2 regions of the Pannonibacter sp. I15F10I1 genome follow, and region 1 is predicted to be linked to the other one. Evidence: riboswitches for the same ligand, from Rfam matches in the RefSeq annotation. Region 1 holds a riboswitch; the other holds the start of a gene.

Region 1 (7,200 bases):
TGTCGAGGAAGCGGCGCAGCATGGCGTTGTTGTGGTCGCCAAAGCTCTTGTAGTCCCCGCCGAAGGGGTTCGGCACCACCGTCAGCGGCATCTGCAGATAGGGCTTCAGCGCTTCCTGATCCGGCACGTTTTCCGGGATCTTGCGCATGCCGTCCATATCGTCGGAAAAGCACAGCAGCCGGGTCGGGATCTTGTGTTCGGTGAGGATGCGGAAGGCCGTGCGCACCATGGTCGTGCGCGCCACCTCGCCGAAGGTCCCGATGTGGGGCAGGCCCGAGGGGCCGTAGCCCGTTTCGAACAGGACCGGGATCGAGGGATCACGTTTCTCGATGCGCTTCACCAGTTTGCGGGCTTCCTCGAACGGCCAGGCCTTGGAGGTCCGGGCCGCCTCGACAAAAGCGGGCGACAGGTCAAGCGAAGGGAGGGAACGTTCACTCATAATCTCAGATGGTCCGTGATGTTTTCGGGAATCCGGTTCCGTTGCCCGCGAGATCCTGCGGGCGGCCGGAGCGCGGACACTAGAAAAGCCGCGGGCTTGCGTCAATCAAACTCTGCCCGCAGGAAGGCCGCGCAGGCACAAATATTTGCGGCCCTTCTTGAAGGCGGCCTGCCGAAGCATTACCCATTGAGCCTTGAAACTGTTCAACAGGACCGTGCAGCCACAATGAGCAAGCCGTTCAGCATCCAGGAAGCCCTGATCTATGTCATGGTCATCACATCGGCCTCCGATGGGCTGATGACCGACAATGAGCTTGCCACCATCGGCGACGTGACCCGCATGCTGCCGGTTTTCGACGGCTTCGACCCGGCCAACGTGCTGCCGGCGGCCCAGCGCTGCACCCAGCTGCTGCAGGCCGAGGACGGCATGAATGACGTGCTGACCATCATCGCCGAGACCCTGCCGCACCTGCTCTATGACACGGCCTATGCGCTGGCTGTGGAGGTGGCTGCCTCCGACATTGCGGTCTCGAAGGAAGAGCTGCGCATCCTGCAGCTCCTGCGCGACCGGTTCCGCCTCGACAAGCTGACCTGCGCCGCCATCGAGCGCGGCGCCATCGCCCGCTACCGGCTCGCCTGAGCAGCCTCCGGCGGAGTGGGTTTCAGTTCAGAAACCCGCGCCGGTTCGGAGTGTCCAGCGAGAAGGGCGGGATGGAGACATTCATCATGCGCCCGTCCGGCAGCTCCATAAGATAGGCGCCTTCCATGATGCCGGAGGGCGTGGTCAGCGGGCAGCCGGAGGAATATTCAAAGGCTTCGCCCGGCTTGATGACCGGCTCTTCCCCGACCACACCCGGCCCTTCCACTTCCTGCATCTGGCCGTTGCCGTCCGTAATCAGCCAGTGGCGGCGGCGCAACTGGACCGGCACATCCCCGAGATTGACGATCTCGACGGTATAGCCCCAGACATAGCTCCCCTCTTCCGGCGAGGACTGGTCCGCCAGATAGAAGGGTTCGACTGTGACCTGTATCCCGTTGGTAACGGCCCGGTACATGGCCTTCCGGCTCCTCAACAATTCGTGAAGCGGATCAGGCTGTTGCCGGCTCCGCGTGTCATTTTCAAGATATAGAGCGCCGCAACGCACACGAAAAGTGCAAGCGTGAAAATGACTGACGGGGTGGAGTGCTTTCAAGCACTCCACCCCGTCCTGATATAGTCCCGTGCTCAGCGGGCCGCCGCCAGCGCCCGCTCGATGTCCTCGAGAAGGTCCAGCGGATCTTCGAGGCCCACGGACAGGCGCAGCATGCCTTCGGTGATGCCCAGCTCCAGCCGCGCCTCTTCGGCAACGCTCTTGTGCGTGGTGGTGGATGGATGGGTGATCAGGCTCTTGGCATCGCCCAGATTGTTGGACAGCTTGATCACTTCCAGCGCATTGGTGAAGGCGAAGGCTGCCGCCTTGCCGCCTTTCAGCTCGAAGGCCAGCATGGTCGAGCCGCCGCGCATCTGCTTGCGGGCGACGGCGGCCTGCGGATGGTCGTCACGGCCCGGATAGATCAGGCGTGCGATTGCCGGATCACCCGCCAGACGGTCCGCAATGCGGGCCGCGCTGGAAGACTGCTGGGCAACACGCAGCGGCAGCGTCTCCAGCCCCTTCAGCAGCACCCAGGCATTGAACGGGCTCATGGCCGGGCCGGTGTGCTTGACCAGCGGCAGCACTTCTTCCTCGATCCACTTGGCATCGGACAGGACGACACCGCCAAGGCAGCGGCCCTGGCCGTCGATGTGCTTGGTGGCCGAATAGACCACAACATCGGCGCCCAGCTTCAGCGGCGACTGGAAGATCGGCGTGGCGAAGACGTTATCGATGATGACGCGGGCGCCAACGGCATGAGCGATCTCCGCAACGGCGGCGATATCGATCACATCCAGCGTCGGATTGGTCGGGCTCTCCAGGAAGACAGCCTTGGTGTTCGGCTTCACCGCAGCGCGCCACTGGTCCAGATCCGTGCCATCCACCAGCGTGCTGGTGACGCCAAAACGCGGCAGCAGGGTTTCAACGATGTAACGGCAGGAGCCGAAGAGCGCCTTGGCGGCAACCACATGATCACCGGCCTTGACCGAGGCCATCAGCGCCAGATTGACGGCGGCCATGCCGCTGGCGGTGCCGATGGCCGCTTCCGCCTCTTCCAGTTCGCACATGCGCTGCTCGAACATGGCAACGGTGGGGTTGGAATAGCGCGAATAGACATAGCCCGGATCCTCGCCGTTGAAGCGCGCTTCTGCTGCTTCCGCATTGGCGTAGACGAAGCCCTGCGTCAGGAAGATGGCTTCGGAGGTCTCGCCATGCTGGGAGCGGACAGTGCCACCATGCACAAGACGGGTGGCCGGACGCAGGGGGCGGGAGGACGGGGTATCGGATGCGCTCATCGGTCTTCGCTCCAGAAACAAAAAACCGGCCATAAAGGCCGGGTGTTTCTCCCCGGCCTCTTTAGCAACTTCTTTAACGTGGCTGCAAGCCGGCCGGCTCAAATCACCACGGATCCTGTCTGCAAATACGCCTTTCATGGCCAGTGGTCAATCTTTGCCAGCCATGGACCCGCCATGAAAGGGTTGGCCAAGACCCTGCCATCGGCTAATGACAGCGCAGAGGAAGATAACGCCCCTCCCCGGCTCCCCCCGGCTCCATGAAAGGCTTGCCATGCGCCCAGACGGCATTCTGCCCGCCCACATGATCGAGGACATGTTCCGCGCCGGAACGATCCGCAGCGAGCTGGCGCCTGTCGACGGCCAGATTCAGCCAGCCAGCCTTGACCTGCGCCTCGGGGGGCTTGCCTACCGGGTGCGCGCCAGCTTCCTGCCGGGCAATGGCGTCGCCGTCGCCGACAAGCTGGATGCCTTCGCGCTGCATACCATCGACCTGACGCGCGGCGCCGTGCTGGAAACGGGCTGCGTCTATATCGTGCCCTTGCAGGAAAGCCTGGCGCTGCCCGATGCCATCTCGGCGACCGCCAACCCGAAAAGCTCCACCGGGCGGCTTGATGTCTTCACCCGCGTCATCACCGATGGCGGGCGCGCCTTTGACACGGTGCCGGCCGGCTACAACGGGCCGCTCTATGCGGAAATCTCGCCGCTCACCTTCCCCATTCTGGTGCGCAGCGGCTCCCGCCTGTCGCAGATCCGGTTCCGCGCCGGTGAGCCGCTGATCCCGGACAGCGAGCTGGAAGACGTGCATGCGCGCCTACGCCTTGTTTCTGGCGGCATGGAGCGCATCGGCGGCGGCGTGCAACTGTCCATCGATCTGGAAGGCTCCGGCGATGGCAGCCTCGTCGGCTACCGCGCCAAGCACCACACGGGCGTCATCGACGTGGACCTGAAGGATGCGCATCACCCGCTCGACTTCTGGGACCCGATCTACCGGCGCGGGGCGGCCGAACTGGTGCTCGACCCGAACGAGTTCTACATTCTCGTCAGCCAGGAAGCGGTGCATGTGCCGCCGGATTTTGCCGCCGAGATGGTGCCCTTCGATCCGCTGGTGGGAGAATTCCGCGTGCATTACGCCGGTTTCTTCGATCCCGGCTTTGGCCACAGCACCGCGGGCGGCACAGGCTCACGCGCCGTGCTGGAAGTGCGCTCGCACGACGTGCCCTTCATTCTGGAGCATGGCCAGACGGTCGGGCGGCTCGTCTATGAGCACATGGCCGAACGCCCGCACCGGCTCTATGGCGAGGGCATCGGCTCCAACTATCAGGGCCAGGAGCTGAAGCTCTCCAAACACTTCCGCGCGCTCAGCTGATATGAACTCCCGATGAGCCTGGCTCATCGGGAATTGCTCAAGCCCGGTGCGGCCAGCGCACCGGACCTGCAATCTCAGGCGGCCAGAACCTTGCGGGCAAACTCTGCAACGGCCTTGGCGGTGGCGGTGATGTTGCTGTCCCAGGTCGCGGGCGACTGGCCGCGGGGCCCGAGGTCGTGGTTGCCGTCTTCGAGGAACAGGATCTCGCAGGTGCCCGGCAGGGTCACGTCTTCCAGCTCGGCCTGACTGCCGAAGGGATCACGCTCGCCCTGTGCAATGAAGATGGGGCGGCGGGCCTGTTCCAGCGGCTCAAGGCGCCAGACATCGGACTTGCCCTGCGGGTGGAACGGATAGCCGATGCAGACAACGCCCTTCACACGGCCCGGCAGCGAAGCGCCGGCCGTCAGCATGGCGGCAACGCGCCCGCCCATGGACTTGCCGCCAATGAGGAACGGGCCTTGCACCTCACTCATCAGCGCCTGCATGGCCTTCTGATAGGCCCCGACCAGCAGTTCGGCCTTCGGCGGCGGGGCCTTCTTGGCCGTGGTACGGCGGGCGGCCATATAGGGAAACTCAAACCGCACCACGGCAATGCCTTCGGCCGCGAGGGCTGTGGCAAGCCGGTTCATGATGGCGGAGTCCATCGGCGCACCGGCGCCATGGGCCAGAAGCAGGGTTGCATCCGGCGTGCCTTCCGGGCGGGTCCAGAGAAATTCGGTCATCAGGCTGTCCTGTTGTGGCGGCGGATGGGCTCCGCGCGCAAAGAGTGACCCGGCTTAGCCAGAACCGGCCGGTCTGGCAATGGCTTTACTGGCGGTCTGAAGCCTCAGTAGAACCCCACCGGGAAATAGCGCAGGTAAAGCTCGCCATAGATGCCCTTGTCCTGCACCTGCCGCAGGGCATAGTTCAGCGCGTCCAGCAGCGCCTGGTCGTCACGGCGCAAGGCAATGGAAAGCCCGTCGCCAAAATAGCGCGGCTCCAGCCAGGGGCCCGGCACAAAGCGGCAGCAGCCATCCGCCTCCTTGCTGGCCAGCCAGAAGGACAGCGCCATGCCGTCGCCGAAATGCACGTCGGCCTTGCCCTCCTTCAGCGCAGCCCTTGCCTCACCGGCTGTAGGAAACGGCTCGACGGCAAGGCCCGGGAAGGCGGCCTTCAGGAAGGCCTCGTGGCGGCTGCCGGCTTCGACGCTGATGCGCTTTGCGGATGGCATGTTGGGATCAAAGCTGTCCGTGCCCTGCCCTAGCACGAACCGGGCGGGCAGGCGCATGTAGGTGTCGGAGAAGGCCATCTCCCGCCGCAGGGCTTCCGTCTTGGCGAGGCCGGAGAGAATGGCATCGCCCTCCCCCGCCATCAGCGCATCTGGCAGAGCCTCGAAGGCCTTCACCCGCAGACTGCAGGACGCCCCCAGTTCTTCGCAGACTGCCCGCGCCAGATCCACATTGAAGCCGGTCAGGCGTCCTTGCGGGTCACGGAAGGAAAAGGGAGGAAAATCATCCGAGGCGAGGAATTCAATCTTCTCCGGCGGCTGCGCGGGACGTTCGGCCAGCGCGCGCGGATCGCGGAAGTTGGGAATGACAATGGTCATGCCCGCTCCGTTCAACTGCGAAGGAGCTGCAGTTGCCTGACCGAGGGTCTGGGCCGGTATAAAACCAATCGCAATTGAGACAAAAAAATATAAAACTGTTGATTGTGGGAATATCTTCTGCCGTACTCCCTGCGGGAGCCGGACGAGTGTGTGTCCGGCGGCCTCGGAAGGGGCGGGCGATGTCTGTTGTGGCAGAGGAGACTGCGTCGGACAGAGTAAAGCGGCCAAGAATGGCTGCAGACGCCGGCGAAACATTCCTGCAGTGTGAATCTCCCTCGCCCCGCCCGCAAGCATCTGCCCATCAGGCCTCTTCCGAAAACGGACCAGTCCCGAAAAATGAAAGAGCCGCGCCGCAGCAATTGCTGCAAGAGGAGATGCATGTCCTTGTGTCACGGGGTCTTTCTGCCTCTGCACTGCGGTCTGCCTGTCAGCTGGCATCCTATCACGGTGTCCATCCCGTGCACTACATGATGCGCAATGCCATCCTCACGGAAGAGGCCTATTACAGTGCAGTGGCGGAAGTCTGCGGCGTCCCCTTTCTGCCAGTCGGCAGCTTCCGCCCGCTGCTGGTCAATGGCCATGTGCTGCAATGCGGCCCGGGTGAAGCCGGGCCGATGATGATCGGTCTCGGCCGGGAGGGGCCGGTCTATGTGGTTGCGCCCGAACCTGAGCACGTCGCCGAACTGCGCGCCTTCTTTCTGCGCCATCCGGACTGGAGTGCGGCAGTGCGCATCGCCACGCCTTCGGCTCTGCGCCACGCCCTGACGGTGCTGAATGCGCCCGCCGGCGAACTGGAAGCCCGCTTTCCCCACATGTCGGCCCGCACCCGCGTGACGCCCCGCCAGCAAATCGGCGCGGCCGCCATGGCCGCCAGCTTCTTCGCCGGCATGGTTCTGCCCTTTGATGTGCAGATGCTGCTGCTGAGCCTTGTTGTGGGCCTCACCTGCATTCTCACCGCAATCGCCCGGCTTTCAAGCGCAAGGCAGGCCCAGGAACGGGCGCGTCTCGCCGCGGAGGAAGCCTTTTTTCAGTCCCAGCGGGCAGCAGCGCAACCCCATGCGCGGCCATTTCAAGAAGAGTGGCCGCTCTATACGGTGCTGGTCCCGCTCTACAAGGAAGCGGCGGTCGTGCCGTCGCTGGTGGATGGCCTTACCAGGCTCGACTATCCGGCGGACAGGCTCGACATCCGTTTTCTGGTGGAGCAGGACGACCGGGAAACCCGCGTGGCCTTCAGGGGCCTGCTGCGCGAAGGCATGGAAGTGGTGGTGGTGCCGCCGGGCCATCCGCGCACCAAGCCAAGGGCACTGGCCTATGGACTGGACTCCTCCATGGGAGAGTTCGTCACCATCTATGACGCGGAAGACCGGCCCGAACCCGGCCAGC
Region 2 (7,200 bases), on a different contig from region 1:
ACCGGTTCTCATTGACCCGTGATGATTATCAAGCCGTCTCTGCCGTCATTGCCGAATCGATTAAACGCGCCCGCATCGCGCCGGCCGATCCGGATCAAGGCAAACGTAATGCGAGATATGTGCCTTACTGGGCAGCCTAAGTCTCAATAGCTATCCTACCGGATTATATTCACATCCCTCCCCCGCAAGCGTCCTTCAAGGCAGGGCAGCTGGGGCCGGGATGGTCATGAATATTCAGGAAATTCTCGCCGAGAGGTCGGTCTGGACCTCGGACTTCATGGAAGCCACCGCCCATCTTGGGGCGCATGTGGCGGAGCCGTTTCTGACGACGGTCAATCTGGTGACGATCCATCAGATGACGCGCGCTGCCAAGATCGGGCTGGTCACCGCCTGGCAGGAGGACCCCGGCCTTGCGGAGGATCTGGGGGCGAGCTGGGCGTGGAGCCTCGACGACCGGCACTATCTGGTGCGCGCCCTGCGGCTGGAGCGCGAGCGGCATCTGGGGCTGAGCTATTTTCCCTTCGAGGTTGACGGCATCCGCAGCCTGATCGCGGCGGCAGAAGCCGCCTCACACGGGCACCGGCACGTGCATCCGGTCTTCGTGCTCTACACCAGCTTTACCGGACCGGAGCACCGGATGAGCGAAGGCTGCCTGTTCATCGATGCGCGGCGCATGCAGGACTTCCTGTTCAACCGCAACCGCCTGACGCTTCGCCCGGCCATCGTCACGCTTGAGGAGGCAAGGCATGCGGGCGCCCGGCCCTGGTATGAAATGTTTCCGCTGAAGTGAGGCCGTATGCTCACGCGCCCTGCCCTGCCTGCGTCAAGGCAAGAGACAGACCAGCGCAGGGAGCAGTCCATGTCTCTTACCGACGTTCTCAAGACCCAGTCCACCTGGACCTACAACATCATGAAGGCCTCATCCAATCTGGGCGAGGTGATCCGGGAAGACGCGATCACGAGTGTCAATCTCGCCGTGATCAATGATCAGTCGACCGGCCAGAATCTCGGCCTCGGCACGACAAGCCTGCAAGGCGCCAAGCTGGAGATCGAATTCGGCGGCGACTGGATCTGGAACTACAAGGGCTCCGTCCTGCTGGTGCAGGCGAAGAAACTCGATGTCGTGAACAGGTTCCCGTTCTACACGATCGACATCAACCAGATGAACACGCTGATTGCCACCACAAAGAACGGCTACTTCGGCGACAGCCCGGCCATCGGGCTCTACGTTTTCTACAACAGCTTTTCGGACGAAAACCCGGCCGATTTCGGCTGCACGATGATCAATGCCACAACGCTGCAGACACAGCTGACGCTGACGGGCCAGATCAACCAGAAGACGGCGCAGGTGTCTCCTACTCAGATGAAGACGGCCGGCTGGGCCCCCTGGTGGCAGATCTTTGCGTGATCCGGCCCATGTCGTGAAGTCCGGCCCGGCCTTGGCGCCGGGCCGGACTGATCCTTGTTTCTCAGCCCCGCGCCGGAATATTGACCGCCTTCTGGTTGGCCGGGCGGGCCATGCAGGCTTCGAACCAGCGCAGCACGTTCTTGCGGGTGGCAAGGTCCACGTGCTCTGCTGCCTCATAGAAGCCGGAGAGGGTGCGCAGCCAGGGCCATGAGGCCATGTCGGCGATGGTGTAGTCCGCGCCCATGATGAACTCGCGGCCCTCAAGACGCTGATCGAGCACACCCAGCAGGCGCTTCACCTCGTCGCGGTAACGCTCGAACGGGCGGCGGTCCTCATATTCGCGGCCGGCGAATTTGTGGAAGAAGCCGAGCTGGCCGGACATGGGGCCAAGGCCGCCCATCTGCCACATCAGCCACTGGATGGTCTCATACTTCCCGGCCGGATCCTCCGGCAGGAATTGGCCCGTCTTTTCCGCAAGATAGATGAGGATGGCACCCGATTCCCAGATGCCGAAAGGCTTTCCGTCCGGGCCATTGGGGTCGATGATGGCGGGGATCTTGTTGTTCGGGTTCAGCGACAGGAACTCGGGCGTCATCTGGTCACTGGAGCCGAAATCCACCAGATGCGGCTCATAGGCAAGGCCCGCTTCTTCCAGGAAGGCGCTGACCTTGATGCCATTCGGCGTCGGCAGGGAGTAAAGCTGGATACGGTCAGGATGCTGGGCCGGCCACTTCCGGGTGATCGGAAAATCCGCAAGGCTTGTCATGTTCGGGCTTTCGCTCTTGTGCCAAAGGGCGGGAGGGGAGATAAGACGCGAGGCAGAGCACCCCGCTTGTCTAACTTAAGCATCTTGTCCGCCCTGCCAAGACCGTACCCTGTCAGAATTTCCAAACCTGCGGCTGAGAAGCGGCCACATATCACGAGAGGCCCTTGCCATGATGGATGAAGACCGCGTCGTGAATCTGGAGATCGGCCTTGCCCATGCCATCCGCACCATCGACGACCTCAACGCCGTGGTCATCGAGCAGGGCAAGCAGATCGAGCGGCTGACGCGCAAGCTGAGGGAAATGACGGACCAGATCGACGAGCTGATCGAGACGGGCATTTCCGCCCATCCCGTCACCCGCCCGCCGCATTATTGAGTGCGAACACTCAATTGTTCACGAAGCCATCGATCATCGAGACGATGGACTGGCTTTGCGCGGTCTTCGCATTGGCATTCGGGTTCGTTACAGGGAACAGATTGAAGAACTCGCGGGCGTAATATTCGTTACCGCTGGCGATTTGCGGACCTGCGACATCATAGTTGTTCGTCGCAAAGGACGCATTCTGCTGGTATTGGCCAAGCCAGTCATACTTGTTCCAGATCGTGGCACCAGCCACATTGCCAGCCAGAGAGGCAAAGTTCTGGCCGGCGTACCAGTTGGCAAGCGCGGCCGGTGTCATCAGCGTATGGCCCGTATGCACCTGGTTGCGCGCCGTGGGCACCAGCGCAATGCTGGCGGCATAGGCAGCTCCCGTACCCTGCGCCGTCGCAACCTGATTGGGCTGAATGCGGAAATCCATCAGACAGAGCGGCCGGAGGCGCTTGTTGATCTTGGATGGAAAGAACGAACTTTCCCAACCTGCATTCTTGCGCGCCCAGAATGTGCCCTCGAGCGCCCCTGCATTCACATAGTAGAGGCCGGTCGGGCCCGTTGCCTGCGACCGCCCATTCATGTCCACCAGATCGCCTGTCGTGATCGCCTGCGCATTTGCAATCATGGCGGCAATCGTCGCCTGAAAATCAGCAAGGGAAACGCCGAGGCGGACAAAGACATAATACTTGCTCTTGTAGACCGGCCCCTGAACCTGCTGAAGACTGGACGAAAGCGCCGTACGCGGGTTGGTGATCTGATTGATCATCCCCGCCACCGCAAAATAGACGCGCGTGCGGGCCGTAGTCGCCAGAAAGCCGGCCTGATGCAACGGCCTGAACCGGGTCGTATTGTCCGACCCCGCCAATCCGTAATAGGTGCTTGGCAACTGAGTGCCCTGCAACACGAGATGATCCTCGTAGTTGCTGCTTTCCGCCCGCGGATCCAGCCGCACGGTGCCGAAGCCCGCATTGTTCGCATCGATCATCTGCAAGGTGGCATCGGTCTGCTGGGGCATCTGACTCTCCCGGAAAGGGCGGCGGCTCGGCCGGATTTTCGCTCTGTCAGATAGACGCAGAGCGGGAGGCAGACGTGAAATTCCCGCTGATTGACCCCGCAAAAGGTTTGTGCCATAAAGCCCGCATCATCAAGAGAAGGGCTGGCGCCCTCGCCAACCTGCCCGGCCGGGCAAGGTGGTCCCCGCAAAGGGATGTGGCCATGGGGAAACCCAGGGCAACCAAGCGGTCAGAACGTCAATGCGCCAGTCCTCCTCGGGCAACCGAAGGAGGATTTTTTAATGTCGAGAAGAGAGAGTAACGCCGTGAACGCATCCGTCCAGATTGTCCTGGCCGGGGCACAGCTGAAGGACCTGGCCGCACCTGCCGCCCGTTCTTCCCTGACCGCCTCGGAGTTTTATGTCCTGCAGCGCCTGCGTCAGTTGAAACTGACTGCCGCGCTCCGCCGTACACATGCGCCGCTGACCTCAGAGATGCGCAAGACACGGGTGGAAGGGCTGATCGCACTGTGGAACACAGGTTGTTCCAAAGCGGTCGACGAGAGCCTTTACGCCGATCTCGAGCGTCGCGCCCGGCAGAGCTTTCCCGGCTGAACCGCCGCGGAACCCGTTCCCGAACCACGCTATTTTCACGTGCCATGGCTGAAAAGCCTTGCGCTTCGTGCTGTTCCGCCTGCCCCCAAACAGGCCACAAGCCGGTCAGGACTGCCTGACCGGCTTCTTCTTTCTGTTCGTCATGGCAAGACGAAAGTGGAGAGGCTTTCACCAATGGACTGATGCCAAGGCTTTCGATGCCGACGCATCACGCCTTGAAATCGCTCAGGCGCCGCACGGGCTTGACCGCCCCTCAATGAGCCCGGCTCACCCGGAGCTGACCTCAGCACTCCGCCGGAACCGGACGCGGACGGCCATCCTCATCCACGGCGACGAAGGTGAACATCGCTTCGGTCACCTTTTCCCGCTGGCCATAGCGGTGGCGCAGGGCCCAGGCTTCCATGTTGATTTCCATGGAGGACCGGCCGATCCGGCCAACGCGGGTGTAGATGCACAGCACATCACCCACATGCACCGGACGGATGAATTTCATCCGGTCGATTGCAATGGTCACAACGCGGCCACTGGCGCGCTGGCCAGCGGCAATGCCGCCTGCAAGGTCCATCTGCGACAGCACCCAGCCGCCGAAAATGTCGCCCGAGGCGTTGGTATCGGCCGGCATGGCCATAGTGCGAAGGGTCAGGTCACCGGTTGGCTGTTCGGTTTCTGCGTCCGAAGTGGCTGTCACATGGCTCTCCATGAAAGACGGTGGGGAGGAAAATCAGAGGGTTGCGGCCTGCTTGAGCACTTCGGGGCGCTCGAGGCAGTAATAACCGGAGATACGGCTGATGGTGCCGAGCCGCTTCCAGTCGTTCAGCACGCGGCTGACATTCTCGCGCGCAGCACCTGCCATATTGGCAATCTCGGACTGGCTGAGCTTGTAGTGAATGAGGATGCGGCCGTTATCCAGCGGCTTGCCGAAGGTCTCCGACAGCTGCATCAGCGTCTGAGCCACGCGGCCCGGCAGCGGCAGGAAGGAACGGGCGGCCAGAACATCGTTGGACTGCCGCAGCCGCTTGCCGACGATGGACAGCATGTGCCGGTAGAGCTGCGGGTTTTCATCGGCAAAGCGCTCGAAAGCGGACTTGTCGATGAAGGCGAGCCGTGCCGCCTTCAGCGCCGTGACAGTGGCCGAGCGCGGGCGCCCATCGAGCAGCGCCAGTTCACCCACCAGATCCCCCGGCCCCAGCACGGCGAGCAGCTGCTCATCCCCTTCGACGGACAGAATGGAGACCTTGAGGGAACCTTCCAGAATGGCGTAGCAGCCATTGCCCGGATCGCCGGTCTCGAACAGGATCGCTCCCTGGTTCACCTTCATCGGACGCGCCAGACGGGTGAGCCCGTCCGCCAGCTCTGACGGCAGCCCCTCGAGAGTGAAGCTGTTGTCGAGAAAACCCTTGAGATCCGACACGAGACGCTGCCCCTTGGCTCATGGCAGACACACGGCCCTGCGCCGCCCGCCTGCCCAGTAAAAATTGTCTACCCTGCCTCTGGCAATCTCGCAAAAACTGCCCATATCCACAATAGCAGACAGCGAGAGCTGTTTGCCTCCTCCCGAAGAACGGCTCCAGCCCCCACTGGAGCCGTTTCCGTTTGCGGAAGGCAGATCGAGGACTGGCAGGAGAAAACCGGCTGGTACGCCTTCAGTAAAGGAAGATGTCCTTCTCTGCCAGTGTGTTGAAGAATTTGAGGCTTTTGAGCACGGCAAAATGCCGCTCGCGCCTTGCAAGCTCCGCCTTTGGCAGTTGCCGCCGCAGACGGTCATCGATGATCGCAGGCCGCGCCACGACGAAAGCCATTTCAGGAAGTCCGTCGAAGTGATGCCTCAGCGCCTCCTGCAGTTCCGCCTCGGTTGGCGGGTCCGGCAGCATGGGGCCGCTGGCCAGCAGCGGAAAGCCAAGCTTCAACACAAAGCGGCTGAAACGGCGCAGCGCCCGCCCTTCCCCTTGCGGGTAGATGAGAAGCGGACGGGTGGCAAGGCCCTCAGCCTCCACCGACCGTGCCAGCAGCCGAACCAGAGCCCGGTGGCGCATCAGGCCATCGGACAGGGTGATGAATTGCGGTTCAGCGCCGAAATGTGCCATGAAGCTGCGGATCTGGGCGGCCATCTCCTCAAGGATGATTTCGTCGGGCAGCAGCCCGAAACCTGCGCGGCGGCCAAACCAGCCGGGGCTGCGGAAGGATGGCCCCAGTTCCTGCCGCCAGCGGGGGCTCATCGGCATGCCGAAGGCGCCTGTCAGCGTCAGGGTCAGGCCAACCAGTGCATGACCTGCGCCGCCATCCACGACCTCGCGCAAGGGCGCATATTCACGCCGCCACAACTCGGAGAAAGCAAGACAGCCCACCGCGCTGAGGCGGCCCTGCGCCAAAAGCTTGCGGATCGCCCGGTCCGTGCCGAACGCGAAGCCATAATCGACTGCCGCCAGGGTGATCCGTTTCATTCCGCCCCCTACCCGCAATTTATCGCGGGGCACCATGCCTCTTTGCTAACCGCAAAAAGGCTTGGAATACAATCGGAAACAGAAATTCAGGCATAACCTTGCGGCATCAGCCTATTGCGCAGACATCCAGAGAGCGGGATCAATCGGCTCCAGCGGCGGCCCTTCCGGCTGATCGATGACATAGACCAAGAGGTCCTCAAGCGGCACGCCCTCAACCTTGCGCGTGAGGGTTGCCACAAGCTCCACCCGGCCAAAGGTCTCCGACAGCCGCTCGGCCGCATCGCGCCGTGCTTCGGTGACATAGAGCCCCGGCACGGAGAACAGCTCCGGCCCCGGCTGCGGCATCATCACATAGCGGATGCGGTCATTGAGCTGGATGACAGGAATCTCACCCCGGAAGGCAAAGGCCATCTGGCCATTGAGGCCGTAGCCCATGGTGGCGATGTAGCCAGCCCCTTGCGCATCGGCGATCTGGCGCAGTTCATCATGGATCTGCTGCCAGCCGCGCATCTGGAACGTGGGGTCCTTGCGGGCGAACTTGCCGGTGAAGGGCGACACCGCATGCACCTGCACTGCTGCGCCAAGGCCAAGCCCCAGCACAACCGC

Evidence for each region. A riboswitch is a leader RNA that binds a small molecule or an ion and turns the genes downstream of it on or off. The one in region 1 is predicted to bind S-adenosylmethionine.
Region 2: linked by a shared signal. The riboswitch ahead of IF10I1_RS21260 (hypothetical protein) and the one ahead of IF10I1_RS09555 (O-succinylhomoserine sulfhydrylase) in region 1 are both predicted to bind S-adenosylmethionine.

What each region holds. Positions count from the first base shown of each region.
Region 1 is NZ_FYAN01000011.1:229,985-237,184, forward strand. Features, by position in the region: gene IF10I1_RS09540 (lysine--tRNA ligase) at 1-439, opposite strand, end outside; gene IF10I1_RS09545 (tellurite resistance TerB family protein) at 665-1,078, shown strand; gene apaG (Co2+/Mg2+ efflux protein ApaG) at 1,101-1,493, opposite strand; gene IF10I1_RS09555 (O-succinylhomoserine sulfhydrylase) at 1,664-2,866, opposite strand; SAM riboswitch at 2,907-2,986, opposite strand; gene IF10I1_RS09560 (2'-deoxycytidine 5'-triphosphate deaminase) at 3,138-4,232, shown strand; gene IF10I1_RS09565 (alpha/beta fold hydrolase) at 4,307-4,954, opposite strand; gene IF10I1_RS09570 (transporter substrate-binding domain-containing protein) at 5,059-5,817, opposite strand; gene IF10I1_RS09575 (glycosyltransferase family 2 protein) at 6,285-7,200, shown strand, end outside.
Region 2 is NZ_FYAN01000029.1:80,194-87,393, forward strand. Features, by position in the region: gene IF10I1_RS21230 (ATP-binding protein) at 1-140, shown strand, start outside; gene IF10I1_RS21235 (hypothetical protein) at 227-790, shown strand; gene IF10I1_RS21240 (hypothetical protein) at 860-1,408, shown strand; gene IF10I1_RS21245 (glutathione binding-like protein) at 1,470-2,174, opposite strand; gene IF10I1_RS21250 (SlyX family protein) at 2,344-2,550, shown strand; gene IF10I1_RS21255 (hypothetical protein) at 2,561-3,562, opposite strand; SAM-I-IV-variant riboswitch at 3,684-3,795, shown strand; gene IF10I1_RS21260 (hypothetical protein) at 3,842-4,153, shown strand; gene IF10I1_RS21265 (acyl-CoA thioesterase) at 4,437-4,853, opposite strand; gene IF10I1_RS21270 (Crp/Fnr family transcriptional regulator) at 4,875-5,564, opposite strand; gene IF10I1_RS21275 (ChbG/HpnK family deacetylase) at 5,797-6,594, opposite strand; gene IF10I1_RS21280 (glycosyltransferase family 39 protein) at 6,706-7,200, opposite strand, start outside.